Regions from separate parts of the Winslowiella toletana genome, predicted to be linked through region 2. Evidence: riboswitches for the same ligand, from Rfam matches in the RefSeq annotation. Region 2 holds a riboswitch; each other region holds the start of a gene.
What was found. A riboswitch is a leader RNA that binds a small molecule or an ion and turns the genes downstream of it on or off. The one in region 2 is predicted to bind thiamine pyrophosphate.
Positions count from the first base shown of each region.

Region 1: it holds a riboswitch for thiamine pyrophosphate, as region 2 does, so the genes downstream of both, RIN69_RS14295 (TenA family protein) here and thiM (hydroxyethylthiazole kinase) in region 2, are expected to answer to the same signal.
Region 3: it holds a riboswitch for thiamine pyrophosphate, as region 2 does, so the genes downstream of both, thiB (thiamine ABC transporter substrate binding subunit) here and thiM (hydroxyethylthiazole kinase) in region 2, are expected to answer to the same signal.

Region 1 is NZ_CP134152.1:3,018,357-3,023,379, reverse strand. It holds gene RIN69_RS14305 (ABC transporter permease) at 1-633, opposite strand, end outside; gene RIN69_RS14300 (ABC transporter ATP-binding protein) at 630-1,370, opposite strand; gene RIN69_RS14295 (TenA family protein) at 1,367-2,068, opposite strand; TPP riboswitch at 2,120-2,222, opposite strand; gene RIN69_RS14290 (lipopolysaccharide core heptose(II) kinase RfaY) at 2,622-3,251, shown strand; tRNA gene RIN69_RS14285 (tRNA-Asn) at 3,454-3,529, opposite strand; gene mtfA (DgsA anti-repressor MtfA) at 3,630-4,427, opposite strand; gene RIN69_RS14275 (phosphohydrolase) at 4,803-5,023, shown strand, end outside.
Region 2 is NZ_CP134152.1:3,178,748-3,183,770, reverse strand. It holds gene apbC (iron-sulfur cluster carrier protein ApbC) at 1-109, shown strand, start outside; gene RIN69_RS15005 (GNAT family N-acetyltransferase) at 150-575, opposite strand; gene mltB (lytic murein transglycosylase B) at 774-1,853, shown strand; gene RIN69_RS14995 (RcnB family protein) at 1,925-2,257, opposite strand; TPP riboswitch at 2,471-2,571, shown strand; gene thiM (hydroxyethylthiazole kinase) at 2,604-3,398, shown strand; gene thiD (bifunctional hydroxymethylpyrimidine kinase/phosphomethylpyrimidine kinase) at 3,395-4,195, shown strand; gene fbaB (class I fructose-bisphosphate aldolase) at 4,359-5,023, shown strand, end outside.
Region 3 is NZ_CP134152.1:881,140-886,162, reverse strand. It holds gene RIN69_RS04045 (sugar efflux transporter) at 1-752, opposite strand, end outside; gene sgrR (HTH-type transcriptional regulator SgrR) at 993-2,654, shown strand; TPP riboswitch at 2,690-2,818, shown strand; gene thiB (thiamine ABC transporter substrate binding subunit) at 2,864-3,850, shown strand; gene thiP (thiamine/thiamine pyrophosphate ABC transporter permease ThiP) at 3,826-5,023, shown strand, end outside.

The sequences.
Region 1 (5,023 bases), 160 kb from region 2:
AAAACAGAGATCGGTTTGCATGCGCGCATTGGCATTCAGCATCAGATAGCCCAGACCTTCCGCCGATCCGACCCATTCACCAATAATTGCGCCGATCGGCGCGACGGCCGCCGCCATGCGTAGCCCGGAGCCAAAAGCCGGTAGTGCAGCCATCAGCCGCACATGGCGCAGCTGCGCCCAGCGTGACGCGCCCATGGTGCGAGCGAGGTCGAGATAATCGTTATTCACCTGACGCAGGCCGTCGAAAAAGGTTGAAACCACCGGAAAGAAGATCACCAGTACCGCCATCGCCACTTTGGCGCTGATGCCAAAGCCGAACCACAGCACCAGTAGCGGGGCCAGCGCAAACACCGGTATTGCCTGGCTGGTCACCACCACCGGCATCAGCCAGCGTTGCAGCCACGAAGAAAAAGTCATCGCCAGTGCCAGCATTGCGCCAAGCAGAACGCCCAGCAGCAGGCCGCTTAGCATTTCTGCCGCGGTAATCAGCGTGTGGTGCAGTAAAAAAGCGTGGCCGTTCCACAGCGCCAGCGCAACCGCCAGCGGTGATGGCAGCAGAAAGGCGGGGATATCAGTAAAAGTGATCAGCCACCACAGCAGAATAAAACCGGCGAAAACCGTCAGCCCCTTCATGCTTCTCTGACCAGTTGCTGTAATAATTTTCCCTGGCTGTGCAAAAGGTGAGGATCGTCGGGCGCGCGCGGCGGCGTTCCGGCAACCATCAGCGTAGTGTCAATCTGCGCCGGCTGGCCGGAAAGCGTCATCAGACGGTGGCTGAGACGACAGGCCTCCATCGGATCGTGAGTAATCAGCAGCACGGTATGATCGGCCAGCAGTTCAGCCGCCAGTGCCTGGATTTTGGCGCGGGTAAGGGTATCGAGAGCAGAAAAGGGTTCATCCATCAGCACAATCGGCTGACGTTGATACAGCGTACGGGCGATGGCAACCCGCTGACGCATGCCGCCCGACAGTGCGGCTGGCAACAGAGCCTGCTTTCCGGCCAGTCCGACACGTTCCAGCAGAAAGTCGACCCAGGCCGAGTCGACTTTTTCACCGCGCAGGCGCGCGGCCAGCGCAATATTTTCACTTACCGTCAGCCATGGATAGAGCAGATCCTGCTGACCCATCCATGCAATACGGCCGGTCAGCGGTTGCCCGTCGCTGCCGCATACCGTACCGGAGCTTTGTTGTGCCAGCCCGGCAATAATCCTCAACAGGCTGGTTTTACCCACGCCGCTGGGGCCGAGCAAGGCAACAAAACTGCCGCTGTCGATATCAAAACTGAGCGAATTGAAAATCAGCTGCTGGCCAAAATGTAGCGACAGGTTGCGCACCTGAATACCGGGTGGCGCGGGAACGGATGTTTTCATCGCGTATTAACCCGATCTGCCGTTGCATTTAGCCCCATTTGCCAGAATGCTGCTTCAAGCTGGGTCGCGGTGGTAAAGATAGTCGATAAACTACTGAAGCGGCTTGCCGCACCACGCTGTTGACCAGTGCGCTCCAGCAGATCAAGCGCGCGCTGTACTCCCGCCAGATAGTCGCTATCACCATAGTTTTGCATCCAGCGGGCATAAGGATTTCCCTCCATTACCGTCTTCGGATCGTCCAACAGACGCAGACCAATTTCGGCATAACCCGCAACGCAGGGCATCAGCGCCACCAGCAGCTCAAGCGCATCGCCAGACTGGCCGATATCCAGCACATAGCGGGTGTAATTGATGGTTTCCATCGCTTCGGGTTGTGCGGCCATTTCTGCTTCGCGAAGGCCCCATTCAGCGCAATAGCCGACGTGTAGCGGCAACTCCGACACGATGGCATTCAGAGATGCGCTGGCGGCGCGAATATCGGGCAGGGTGCGCATTTTGTATACCAGCAGGGCGTAAGCGCGGGCGAAGTGGATCAGAAACAGATAATCCTGCGTCAGATAGCGACGAAAAGCGCTCTGGTCCAGCGTACCGACGGCCAGTTGCTGGATAAAGGGATGTGCAACATAGTTCTGCCAGTGGCTGCCTGCCTGCTGGCGCAGTCGTCCGTAGAGACCGGTATCGAACATGGTGGTTAACATGGGACCTCCAAAAGTGTGTGGAGATCCGGGCGCGATGAGCTGAATGGCAAGTGCAGACTACCAACCCGTCCCTTCGCTGGCATGACCCAGATCAGGTTCAAAGGGTTCGGCTTACGCCATCTCAGCCCATTACAGGACACCCCTCGGAGTCGCTTGTTATACGATATTTATTTTTTGATTACAATCGCCGGGTGTTCGGGTGTTCGGGTGTTCTGTTCGCCAGATCTGCTTTTGCTTACCGCATAACGTATTGTGTCAGGCAGAGCTTAAGAAACCGTCAATGACTCTGCGATTAAGAAAGCGGAAATACCTGATTCATTAATACCGAATAATTAAGCATCAAATGTTCAACAATAATGACCTCATCAGCTACTCTTTATTTAAATTCAGCCCAACTCAAAACACAGCAACGTGATGTGAAAAACCACATCTGCGCAGATATTTGTATGAATATTCGGCGGGAGAAGAGGGTTTAGCATGATATACAGGTAAAGCAATGCCCATATCTAAACGAAAAGTAAACGGATACTCGATTTATATAAATGAATCGAACATGGATATCAGTGCGTTGATGCACAAGTACTTTAATAATGAAATTCAGGGGGCAAGACTCAATAGCGGTCATGAGCTTCGTACTGTGGAACTGATTGAGTTTAACTCGAAAAAATTCATCTTAAAAAATGACAAAGAAATAGATTTGCGCCTGGAGAAAAGGATTCAGAGTATTATATTTGGTTCATTCTATTCAAGATTAATGAAGAAGCTGTACAGCCTGAGGAAAGACCAGCGTGCCTGCACTCCACAACTCTATTACGTGGCCGAGAAAGTGAAGTTCAGACAATGCGTAGACGTCTATGCTCTGTATGAATACATTGAGGGCACTCCGCTGAAAGCTATTGACCGAGAAAATTCTTACCGTGTGAAGCAATGCATTACTGACCTGCATCAGGTTGGTCTGGCATCCAATGACATTCATCCGGAGAATTTTATTCAAACCAGAAATGATGAAATAAAAGTTATCGATTTATCCTTCAAAGGAAGTCTGAAGATTTGCCAGGCAAACGACATTTACACTCTCAGAAATAAGTATGGTATAAACTTTTCTGGTAAAGGCGTTGTTTTTCATTTGATCTCGACAAAAGAAAAATTAAAAAAATTATCCCGTCGCTTAAGAGGGAAGTGATTTTATCCCGGCTTAAGCTATTAATGCGAAGTTGTAAGGCAGTGGGTATTCCTGCGTTGGTGATTGGATAGCGAAATCATCAACGTCAGTTCATTCTGAGTTACGTCATCGATTACCTGTGACACGCTTGCAACCCATTACTATTGTGAAAGCCAGCAAGCAAAAAGCCCGCTCAGGTTTCCCTGAGCGGGCTTCTCAAATATGGCTCCCCTGACTGGACTTGAACCAGTGACATACGGATTAACAGTCCGCCGTTCTACCGACTGAACTACAGAGGAATTGTTGGAACGGGGCGAATATTAGCGACTGGCCGACAGTGTGTCAACAGCAAAAAACAGTCTAGCTTTCAACTGGCTACGTTTACAGCAAAGCGGCCGCTTAGTGAGCAGTTTCGCTGTTGTCATCTTGCTGCTGCCAGTTATCGATGCGGCTAAGCGGGTCCTGCAGATAAAACTGACTGAAACGCTGATAAAGTGCAGGAAAACGATGGTGTAATAATTCAGGTGCACTGAAGAAGTACTCCGAAAGCACCGCAAAGCATTCCGCCGGGTCACTGGCCGCGTAGGCATCAATAGTCGTTGCATTTTCACCGACCAGATCGATTTCATCCTGTATTGCGTTCATCGCCGCATGCAGATCTTTCTCCCAGGCCGCAACGCTGCGTAAGGAAATTGCCGGTACGCCGTTGGCATGGCCGCTGCCGCGGGAGTCCAGTTTATGCGCCACTTCATGCACAATCAGGTTAAAGCCGGAAACATCGAAAGAGTCCTGAATATCCAGCCAGTTAAGCACAACCGGGCCCTGTTGCCAGCTCTGACCCGATTGCACCGTGCGTTCGCTGTGAACCAGGCCGAAATCATCCTGCCACTCGTCGTCGACCACAAAGGGCGAAGGATAGATCATCACTTCGTGAAAGCCATCCAGCCATTCCAGACCGAGATTCAATACCGGCAGGCAGAACAGTAAAGCGATGCGCGCGCTGCGTAGATCGTTAAGCGCAAAATCTTGCAGTGGCACCAGGCGTTTTTGCTGCAGAAAGCGTTGAGCCATCGTCGTCAGCGCCTGCTGCTCGGCCGGGTTTAGCGACGAAAAAAGCGGGACAGACAGCGCTTCCTGCCAGGGTAGCGATGAAAGTTGTTGTTGCTCTGCGTTTCCTTTCCACGGCCATTTAATCATTGCGCATCTCACTGTGGTTGCCCGCCTGCATCGCCGGCTCTTACAATACCCTCTGACATTCAATCACTTACTGCAAGAAATGTCTGTGATTCACGCCGCAATGTCAGTCACAGGGATATCTTATCGCTCTGGATGATTATGCCGGGGTGTCATCAGCATAATCAACTGCTATAACTTGATAATAATCTCGTTTTATCTAAAGGGTTTACATAAGTTGCAACAAGAGTGAGTTACATGTCATAAAAGTGTTATCAGTCGTGGTTTATAAACCTGCTGACAGCATTCAAAAAGCGCGTATTGCCAGCAGCCTGTGGGATGCAGCTTAGTGTTAAATGTTGAGAGTGCCGCAAACAAGCCATCTATAGGGAGAAGTCTATGTCGCTTGAAACTTGGCAGTCACGATTTGAAAACTGGTTCAATCAGAACTGGGCGCAGGATGATAAAGCCCACGACGTGGCACATCTGCGTCGGGTATGGACAACCGCACAACAGATTATGCAGGGCACCGGAGCCAATCCGCTGGTGGTGTTAACCGCCAGCTATTTCCATGACGTGGTTAACCTGCCGAAAAATCACCCTGAACGGCATCTGGCATC
Region 2 (5,023 bases):
GGACAGTGACTTTACCGCGCTGTATCGCCAGCTGGCGGGCGCAGTAGCGGCGCAGCTTTACTGGCAGGGTGAGGTGATTCCAGGGGATATTGCTTTCCGGGCTTTATAAACATCAGTCATATGAGGGGGGAGCATGCTCCCCCTTGCCTTTAGGGCAAAACAAAGTGCATCAACAGATACTCTCCCTGCGGACTGTCGCCGCGGGAAATCACTTTCCAGCCGTGCTGCTGGTAAAATTTGCACGCCGCCTGATTTGCCGCCAGACATTTCAGGGCGCCGGTCGAGCTAAAGCGCTGTTGCACCGCATGCAGTAATGCGCTGCCAACGCCCTGGCGCTGGGCATCCGGCGCAACAAATAGGCTGTGCAGGAAATTATCGTTGTCCAACAGCGCAGCAAAACCGAGTCGATGGCCATTTTGTTCAGCCACCAGAACCGTTTCCCCCAGCGTAATCGCATCAAAATCTTCCAGCCGCCAGTCACTGCTGTTCAGCCAGTGCCAGCTGGCCTTACGTGCGGCTAAAAACAAGGTGCGTAAAAACGGGCGGTCGGTTTCGGTAAAGGGGCGAATATGCACTGTTATCTCCTGAAAATGCAGCTGCGGGCAAAACTGACATCTATAATAGTGCATGGGAATTTGTTCGTGGTTTTGATTGCCGCTGGCACATTTGTAAATCTGGTAAAATTTAGCTCTCCACCTGCCGGATTTTATTGTACTCGGTACGCCGCAATGCTTACCATTTAACTCTTTTTGGCCCTGATATTGGGATTTTTAATGCGTTCTTTTGTCACGTTGTTACCAGTAATCACTTTACTGGCTGCCTGTAGCAGCAAACCGACCCCGCCAGAAACGCCGGCATCAGGTAACCCTTTCCGTGGCGATGTAAAGGGCGGTTTTGTCCTCGAACCCTCGCATGCGGTTCATCCCTTAGGCGGTGATTTTGCCGGCAATCCGGCAACCGAGCGCTTTATCAATAATATGGTCAGTAAGCACGGCTTCGATCGCCAGCAGCTGCATGATGTACTGGCGCAAACCAAACGCCTCGATTATGTGCTGCGGCTGATGGATCGTCAGGCACCCAGCTATGGGCCACCAACCGGCCCGAACGGGGCGTGGATCCGCTATCGCAATAAATTCATCACCCCGGATAACGTGCAAAACGGCGTAGCATTCTGGCATCAGCATCAGGATGCCCTGACGCGAGCCTACCAGGTGTATGGGGTGCCGCCGGAGATTATCGTCGGTATTATTGGTGTTGAAACGCGCTGGGGACGTGTGATGGGCAAAACCCGCATCATTGATGCGCTGGCGACGCTGTCATTTGCCTATCCACGGCGCGCAGAATACTTCAGCGGTGAGCTGGAAACCTTTTTGCTGATGGCGCGTAAAGAGCAGAAAGATCCGCTGGATCTGCGCGGCTCTTACGCCGGAGCGATGGGCTACGGCCAGTTTATGCCGTCATCGTTTAAAGACTATGCGGTAGATTTTAATGGTGATGGTCATATCAATCTGTGGGATCCGGTAGATGCCATTGGCAGCGTGGCTAACTACTTTAAACAGCACGGCTGGCAGAGCAACCAGTCAATCGCGATTCCGGCCAGTGGCCAGGCGCCAGGGCTGGAAACCGGCTTTAAAACGCGCTACAGCCCGGCAACACTGGCCGCTGCTGGCCTGCAACCGCAGGTGCCGTTGCAAAACAATCAACAGGTGAGTTTACTGCGTTTTGATATGGGTAAAAGCTGGCAGTACTGGTATGGCTTGCCAAACTTTTATGTGATTACCCGTTATAACCACAGTAACCATTATGCGATGGCGGTCTGGCAGTTGGGTGAGGCCGTGGCGCTGGCGCGCTAGGGCGTTCTCATCACTGAAACTATTCCCCACTGTGAGCCAGACAGTGGGGAAGCGTCAACCGCGTCGCACGGTCAGCGTTGATAGAAAATATTGCCATCGTAAGCTTTCAGCATTTTTCCGTCGCTGTCGCTAATCAGTACGTAATTCGATCCCATATAGGTCCAGTGACTGCCGGCATCCGGCGCTGGCAGATTACGCACCTGCCACTGTTTTATCTGATATTTATCACTGCGATAGAGCGCCGGAGCGGTGTCACCAAGGGTGTAATGGATAAAGTCAGCGGTAAATTCGGTGATTTCATACGACGGTTTTTCCGCGCCAGGCGTCACCACCGCCGGTGCCGCGAAACAGACGCTGGTGGTCGCCAGCAGCGTTGCCAGCAGCATTATTTTTGTTTTAGCCATACAGTCTCCAGTGAGTAAGCCGATTCCATCTGTCCGATTTCCTATCATTCCGTCAGTTACGCTTAACAGGCAAGAGCAAATGTGTGTTGAAGGATTACAGCAGCTTAACGCGTTATCCTTGCTGGCGAAAAATGACGATAAGTTTACAACTGAACAGCTGCGCTTTATTCTTATCAGCTGCTGGCGTAAGCGCCAGCAATTATAGCGTGAATTATCAATGACTCGGGGTGCCTGCTCTGTGAAGAAAAGGCTGAGAATTACCCGCTGAACCTGAACTGGATAATGCCAGCGGAGGGAAGTCAGATGCCTGAGTGCATCGCCTTCTTGATCGCCGGTTGGGAGTGTTATGAATCTTCAACCTGAGCCTGTTTCTGGCGCGTCCGTCGCCCAATCCCTCTCTCTGTTTCGTCAGCATGCGCCACTGGTGCACTGTATGACTAACGACGTGGTGCAAACCTTTACCGCTAATGTGCTGCTGGCTCTGGGAGCGTCACCGGCGATGGTCGTCGATGCTGAAGAAGCCGCGCAGTTCAGCGCTATCGCTGATGGCCTGTTAGTCAACGTTGGCACCTTAACCCGCGACCGCGCGCAGGCAATGCTGGCGGCCATTGATGCTGCTAATCAGTCACAGAAACCCTGGACGCTGGACCCGGTCGCCGTGGGTGGCCTGACTTTCCGCAGTGAATTTTGCCAGCGTTTGTTGCAACGGCGACCGGCGGCGATTCGCGGTAATGCCTCTGAAATTCTGGCGCTGGCGCAGCATGCCGTCAGCGGTCGCGGCGTCGATAGCTTACACGATTCCGCGTCAGCGATTGCGGCGGCAAAGCAGCTGGCGCAGGTCAGTGGCGCAGTGGTGGCGGTAACCGGTGCGGTGGATTACGTCACTGACGGCACACGCACGCTGAGTGTTGCCGGTGGCTCGCCGCTCATGACTCGGGTGGTCGGCACCGGCTGTGCGCTTTCTGCGGTAGTGGCGGGGTTTGCCGCGCTGCCCGGCGAGCGGATTCACCACGTTGCCAGTGCCTGCCGGGTGATTTCTGCTGCCGGAGAGCGTGCTGCGGCAGTGGCAAATGGGCCGGGAAGCTTTATTCCCGCTTTTCTTGATGCACTCTATCAACTTGATAAGGATGAATGGCTATGAAAAGGATTAACGCTCTGACAATTGCCGGTACCGATCCCAGCGGCGGCGCAGGGATTCAGGCCGACCTGAAGGCGTTTTCGGCACTGGGTGCTTATGGTGCCAGCGTGATTACCGCGCTGGTGGCGCAAAATACCCGTGGTGTGCAGTCAGTTTATCGTATCGAGCCGGAGTTCGTCGGCGCGCAGCTGGATTCGGTGCTGTCGGATGTGCGTATCGACAGCGCTAAAATCGGCATGCTGGCGGAGTGCGATATTGTTGATGTGGTGGCCGATCGTTTACAACAGGCGGCGCTGCCGTGGGTGATACTGGATACCGTGATGCTGGCAAAAAGTGGCGATCCGCTGCTGTCGGTAAAAGCGATTGATACTATGCGTCAGCGTTTATTGCCGCAGGTTTCCCTGATTACGCCGAATATCCCCGAGGCAGCGGCACTGCTGGATTGCCGCATGGCGCGCAACGAGCATGAGATGCAGGCGCAAGGGCGTGCGATGCTGGAGCTGGGCTGCCAGGCGGTACTGATGAAAGGCGGCCATCTCGGCGAGCACGAAAGTCCGGACTGGCTGTTCACCGCCGATCTTGAGCAGCGCTTTACCGCACCGCGTGTGGCAACGCGTCATACCCACGGCACCGGTTGTAGCCTGTCAGCGGCGCTGGCAGCGCTGCGCCCGCGCCATGAAAGCTGGCCAGCCACGGTTGAAGTAGCCAAACACTGGCTGCAGGGCGCGCTGGAACATGCGGATTCGCTGGAAGTGGGCGGCGGCATTGGGCCAGTACACCATTTTTACCGCTGGTGGTAGAGCGGTATACCAAAACGGCGATTATTACCTGCGAATCGTTCTGAAAAATGGAGTCAGCAGTTTGCCTTAAGCGTATGTTTTGGGCCAGGCTTTGTTGGGGCGGCGACAGTCGACCGGTCGGGCCGAAGAAATTCGGCCCATCACTTATCTTTCAGGAGTTAGCATGACGGACATCGTACAGTTATTGGGTAAAGAAGCTGATCAACTTCTGCAACATCGCTGCATGACCATTCCAGCCGAAAGCCTGTATTTACCCGGCGCGGATTATGTCGATCGCGTAATGATCGATAACAACCGTTCTCCAGTCGTGTTACGCAATATGCAAACGTTGTACAACACCGGGCGCCTGGCAGGCAGCGGCTATCTGTCGATTTTGCCCGTTGATCAGGGAGTAGAGCATTCGGCGGCGGCCTCGTTTGCGGCTAATCCGCTCTATTTTGACCCCAAAAATATTGTTGAACTGGCGATTGAAGCCGGTTGTAACTGTGTGGCTTCCACCTATGGCGTGCTGGCCTCGGTATCGCGCCGCTATGCGCACCGCATCCCGTTTTTGGTCAAGCTGAATCACAATGAGACGCTAAGTTATCCGACCCAGTACGACCAGACGCTGTACGCCAGCGTCGAGCAGGCGTTTAACCTCGGCGCGGTTGCCGTCGGTGCCACTATCTATTTCGGTTCTGAACAGTCGCGCCGCCAGATTGAAGAGATCTCTGCCGCTTTTGAACGTGCGCATGAGCTGGGAATGGTTACCGTACTGTGGGCCTATCTGCGTAATAACGCGTTTAAAAAAGACGGCACTGATTATCACGCCAGTGCGGATCTCACCGG
Region 3 (5,023 bases), 2.3 Mb from region 2:
CGTTCGGGTAGCCCAAGCACGCTGCTGATATACAGTGGCATATCGATGATATACATGGTGTTACAGGTCCACATCATCATCGAAGCGATAAACAACATGCGCACATTTTTATCTTTCCACGCACTGATTTGCGTCAGCAGCACTTCCGGCGACTGCTCAACGCGCGGAACCGACGGCAAAGCAAACCAGATCAGCGCCAGGCAGATAACAAACAGCGCGGCGGCCACGATAAACATGGTGGTAAAACCATAATTCAGCGCCAGTGCGAAAGAGAGCGGCGGCCCAATCACCCATGCCAGCGACAGCTGGGCGCGCATCACTGAACTGAACATCACCACTTCTCGCGCCGAACTGTCGGCATATTCGCGCGCCAGAGCAAAAATCTGCGGCATCGCCACGCTGGCCAGCGCCGAAAGAAAAACGCCGGCGGTAATCAGCGTCAGATAGTGACGATTAAAAGCAAACAGCAACGCATTCAGCAGCGCCATCAGGCAGCAAAACAGAATCAGCATCCGCCGATCGCCACGGCTGTCAGATCGCTTCGCCAGTAGCAGGCTTACCGCAATTCCGGCAATGGCATTAACGGTATAAAACAGCCCAACCCAGAACGGCCGGACTTCCACTTCGCGGCTGAGAAACAGGCTCAGGGTCGGAGCCTGCAAGGCACCGGCGATGCCAACCATAAAAGAGACTGCCATAAAAGCGACATAAACCGGATTGATGCGACGACGACGGGTCAGCAGCGATTTCATACTTTGATCCTTCCTGGATGGAAGAGGCGAAAAAATGACAAATAAGAAGCGTAGAAGAAACCACAGGGAAAAGAAAAAAGCCAGCAGACATTAATCCACTGGCAGGTGAAAGCACCATACTCAGAATGAGATGAAAGTGCGCCATCAAAAGCGATGCCTCCCGCGCTTCCATCTGTGGCTATTATTGCCATAATACCGGAACTAAAAAACTGATGGCTTTCACTGCGGAGTTCCCCTTTTATGTCCTCTCCCCGCTTGCAGCAACAATTTATTCGCCTGTGGCAGAGCTGTAATGGCCAGTCGCAAGAGACCACGCTTAATGAGCTGGCTAATCAGCTCAGCTGTTCGCGCCGTCATATGCGCAATTTATTGAACGCGATGCAAGGGCACGGCTGGCTGGAGTGGCAGGCGGAAGCCGGACGCGGCAAACGATCGATGCTGACTTTCCTCTATACCGGCCTCGCGCTGCAACAGCAGCGCGCCGAAGATCTGCTGGAGCAGGATCGCATCGATCAGCTAGTGCAGCTGGTCGGCGATAAAAACCAGGTGCGCCAGATGATTACTTCCCATCTCGGGCGCAGCTTCCGTCAGGGCAAACATATCCTGCGGGTGCTTTATTACCGCTCGCTGCTTAATTTATTGCCCGGTTCCCCCTTACGCCGTTCAGAAACGCACCTCGCGAGGCAGATTTTCAGCAGCCTGACGCGGATAAATGAGGAAAACGGGGAACTGGAGGCGGATATTGCCCATCACTGGCAGCAGATTTCCGCTACCCACTGGCGCTTCTACCTGCGTCCGGCGATCCACTTCCATCATGGCCGCGAGCTGGAGATGGCCGATGTTATTGCCTCGCTGACGCGCCTGACCAGCCAACCGCTGTTCAGCCATCTGATCCGCATTGAATCTTCCACTCCGTGGGCGCTGGATATTCATCTGAGTCAGCCGGATAACTGGCTGCCGTGGCTACTCGGAAATGTCAGTACCATGATTCTGCCGCGTGAATGGCCAACCCTGCCCGACTTTTCGCGCCAGCCGATCGGTACTGGCCCCTACTCCGTGGTGCGCAATCAGCAGTCACAGCTAAAGATTCAGGCATTTGACGACTATTTTGGCTATCGCGCGTTAATAGATGAAGTGGCGATTTGGGTATTACCGGAAATCACAGATGAACTGGTTTACTCCGGCGTGAAACTGCAGGGCAAAAAGCAGGACGAAAAATCAGAAGAGAGCCGGCTGGAAGAGGGCTGCTACTTTCTGCTGTTCGATCAGCGCTCGCCGCAGGGCCGCAATGAGCAGGTACGCCGCTGGGTCAGCTATATCTTTAACCCAATAGCGCTGCTGAACAACTCCGGCATCGGCTATCAGCGCTACTGGTTCCCGGCTTATGGTCTGCTGCCGCGCTGGCACCACCGGCGCGATATGACGCCAGCGGAAAAACCGCAGGGGCTGACCAGCTTAACCCTCACCTGGTACAGCGATCATATCGAACACCAGGGCATTGCCAATGCGCTGGAACCGATCCTTGCGGCGCATGGCGTAAAACTGATTACTCAGCAGATCGATTACGACAGCTGGTATCGCGGCGAAGCCGAAAGTGATATCTGGCTGGGCAGCGCCAATTTTACCCTGCCACTGGAGTTTTCGCTGTTCGCCTTACTGTATGAGATCCCGCTGATCCATCACTGTGTGCAGATCGACTGGGAAGCGGATGCCGAGCGCTGGCGGCAACAGACATTGTCGCTGGCCGACTGGAGTAAACTGCTGGTCGACAGTTACAGTCTGCATCCTCTGTTCCACCACTGGCTACTGTTGGAGGGGCAGCGCAGTATGCGCGGGGTCCGCATGAACACCCTCGGCTGGTTTGATTTTAAATCAGCCTGGTTTGCCCCGCCGGAATCATGAGTCTTTCACTGAGGGCAGTAAATCAATAGAATGGGCCGTTCTCAACGGGGTGCGGAAAAACCTTGTGATGCCGACTGTTTGCCATCCACCGTTTTTCCGCTGAGAAAAACCCGTCGAACCTGATCCGGCTCATACCGGCGTAGGGATTTGAGAGTGCCCGTCGCTCAGATCATGCGCCTCATATAATCCCCTCTCAAGGAGAGCGCATAGTGTTAAACAGGACCCTGCCTTTGTTACTGCTGTTAGCGGCACCGGCATTTGCTGCCAAACCGACGCTGACCGTCTATACCTATGACTCTTTCTCCGCTGACTGGGGGCCTGGCCCGGCGATCAAAAAAGCCTTTGAAGCTGACTGCGACTGCCAGCTGAAATTCGTCGCGCTGGAAGATGGCGTTTCCCTGCTGAATCGTCTGCGGATGGAAGGGAAAAACAGCAAGGCTGACGTGATCCTCGGTCTTGATAACAATCTGTTGCAGGCGGCAGAGCAGACCGGCCTGTTTACCGACAGTAATGTCGATACCCGCAAACTGACTATTCCTGGCGGCTGGCACAACAGCACCTTTGTGCCGTACGACTACGGCTACTTTGCTTTTGTCTACGATAAAACCACACTGACTAACCCGCCGAAAAGCCTGAAAGAACTGGTCGACAGCGATCAAAACTGGAAAGTGATTTATCAGGATCCGCGCACCAGCACACCAGGGCTTGGCCTGCTGTTGTGGATGCAAAAAGTCTTCGGTGATGACGCGCCGCAGGCCTGGCAGAAACTGGCGAAGAAAACCGTTACCGTCACTAAAGGCTGGAGCGAAGCCTACGGCCTGTTCCTGAAAGGCGAAGGTGACCTGGTGCTGAGCTACACCACTTCGCCGGCTTATCATCTGATCGAAGAGAAGAAAGATCGCTATGCCGCCGCGGATTTCGCCGAAGGTCACTATATGCAGGTGGAAGTGGCCGGACAGCTGGCCAGCAGCAAGCAACCGGAACTGGCACAGCGCTTTATGAAATTTATCGTCAGCCAGCCGTTCCAGCAGGCTATTCCAACCGGCAACTGGATGTATCCGGTTACCGACATTAAGCTCCCCGCCGGCTTTGAGACGCTGACAGTTCCGAAAACTTCGCTGGAATTCAACTCACAGCAAGTCGCCGATCAACGCGCGCAATGGATCAGTGCATGGCAACGCGCCGTCAGCCGTTAATCGCTGGCTGGATGATCCCTGGCGGCCTGGCGGCGACACTGCTGGTCGCCGTCGCGATACTGGCGTTTGGCGCACTGTGGTTTAACGCGCCGGAAACCGACTGGCGCGCCATTGCGCAGGACAGCTATCTGTGGCACGTGCTGGGCTTCTCATTCTGGCAGGCGTCATTATCGGCACTGTTGTCGGTCATTCCGGCTATTCCGTTGGCAAGAGCGCTGTATCGCCGCCGCTTCCCCGGACGCGCCGCGCTACTGCGACTCTGCGCGATGACGCTGGTGCTGCCGGTGCTGGTGGCGGTATTTGGTATTCTCAGCGTTTATGGTCGTCAGGGCTGGCTGGCGCAGCTGTGCCAGCTGCTGGGCATTGACTACCCATTTTCACCCTACGGCCTGCAGGGCATTCTGCTGGCGCATGTGTTCTTCAACCTGCCGCTGGCAACGCGCCTGTTGTTACAAACGCTCGAGCAGATTCCCGGTGAGCAGCGGCAACTGGCTGCCCAGCTCGGTATGCGCGGCTGGCACCATTTTCGGCTGGTGGAATGGCCGTGGCTGCGGCGGCAAATTATGCCGGCCGCTGCGCTGATCTTTATGCTGTGCTTCGCCAGTTTTGCTACCGTGTTATCGCTGGGCGGCGGCCCGCAAGCCACCACCATTGAGCTGGCGATTTTTCAGGCACTCAGCTACGACTACGATCCCGGACGCGCGGCGCTACTGGCGCTGCTGCAAATGGTCTGTTGCCTCGGGCTGGTAATGCTCAGTCAGCGCCTGAGTAAAGCGATTCCGGCAGGCACGGCGGCGGTAAGCGGCTGGCGTAATCCGCAGGACAGCTGGCGGGCAAAACTTGTCGATGGCCTGTTAATCACGCTGGCGTTGCTGTTATTGCTGCCACCGCTGCTGGCGGTGATTGTCGATGGCATCAATCAGGGTTTCGGCTCGGTGCTGCGGCAACCGGCATTGTGGCAGGCGACCTTCACGTCGCTACGCATTGCAATTGCTGCCGGGCTGCTTTGCGTGATGCTGACCACCATGCTGCTGTGGACCAGCCGCGAACTGCGCCTGCGTCATCGCGCACTGGCGGGTCAGGCGCTGGAGCTGAGCGGCATGCTGATTCTGGCGATGCCCGGCATTGTGCTGGCTACCGGCTTTTTCCTGCTGCTGAACAGCACGGTCGGTC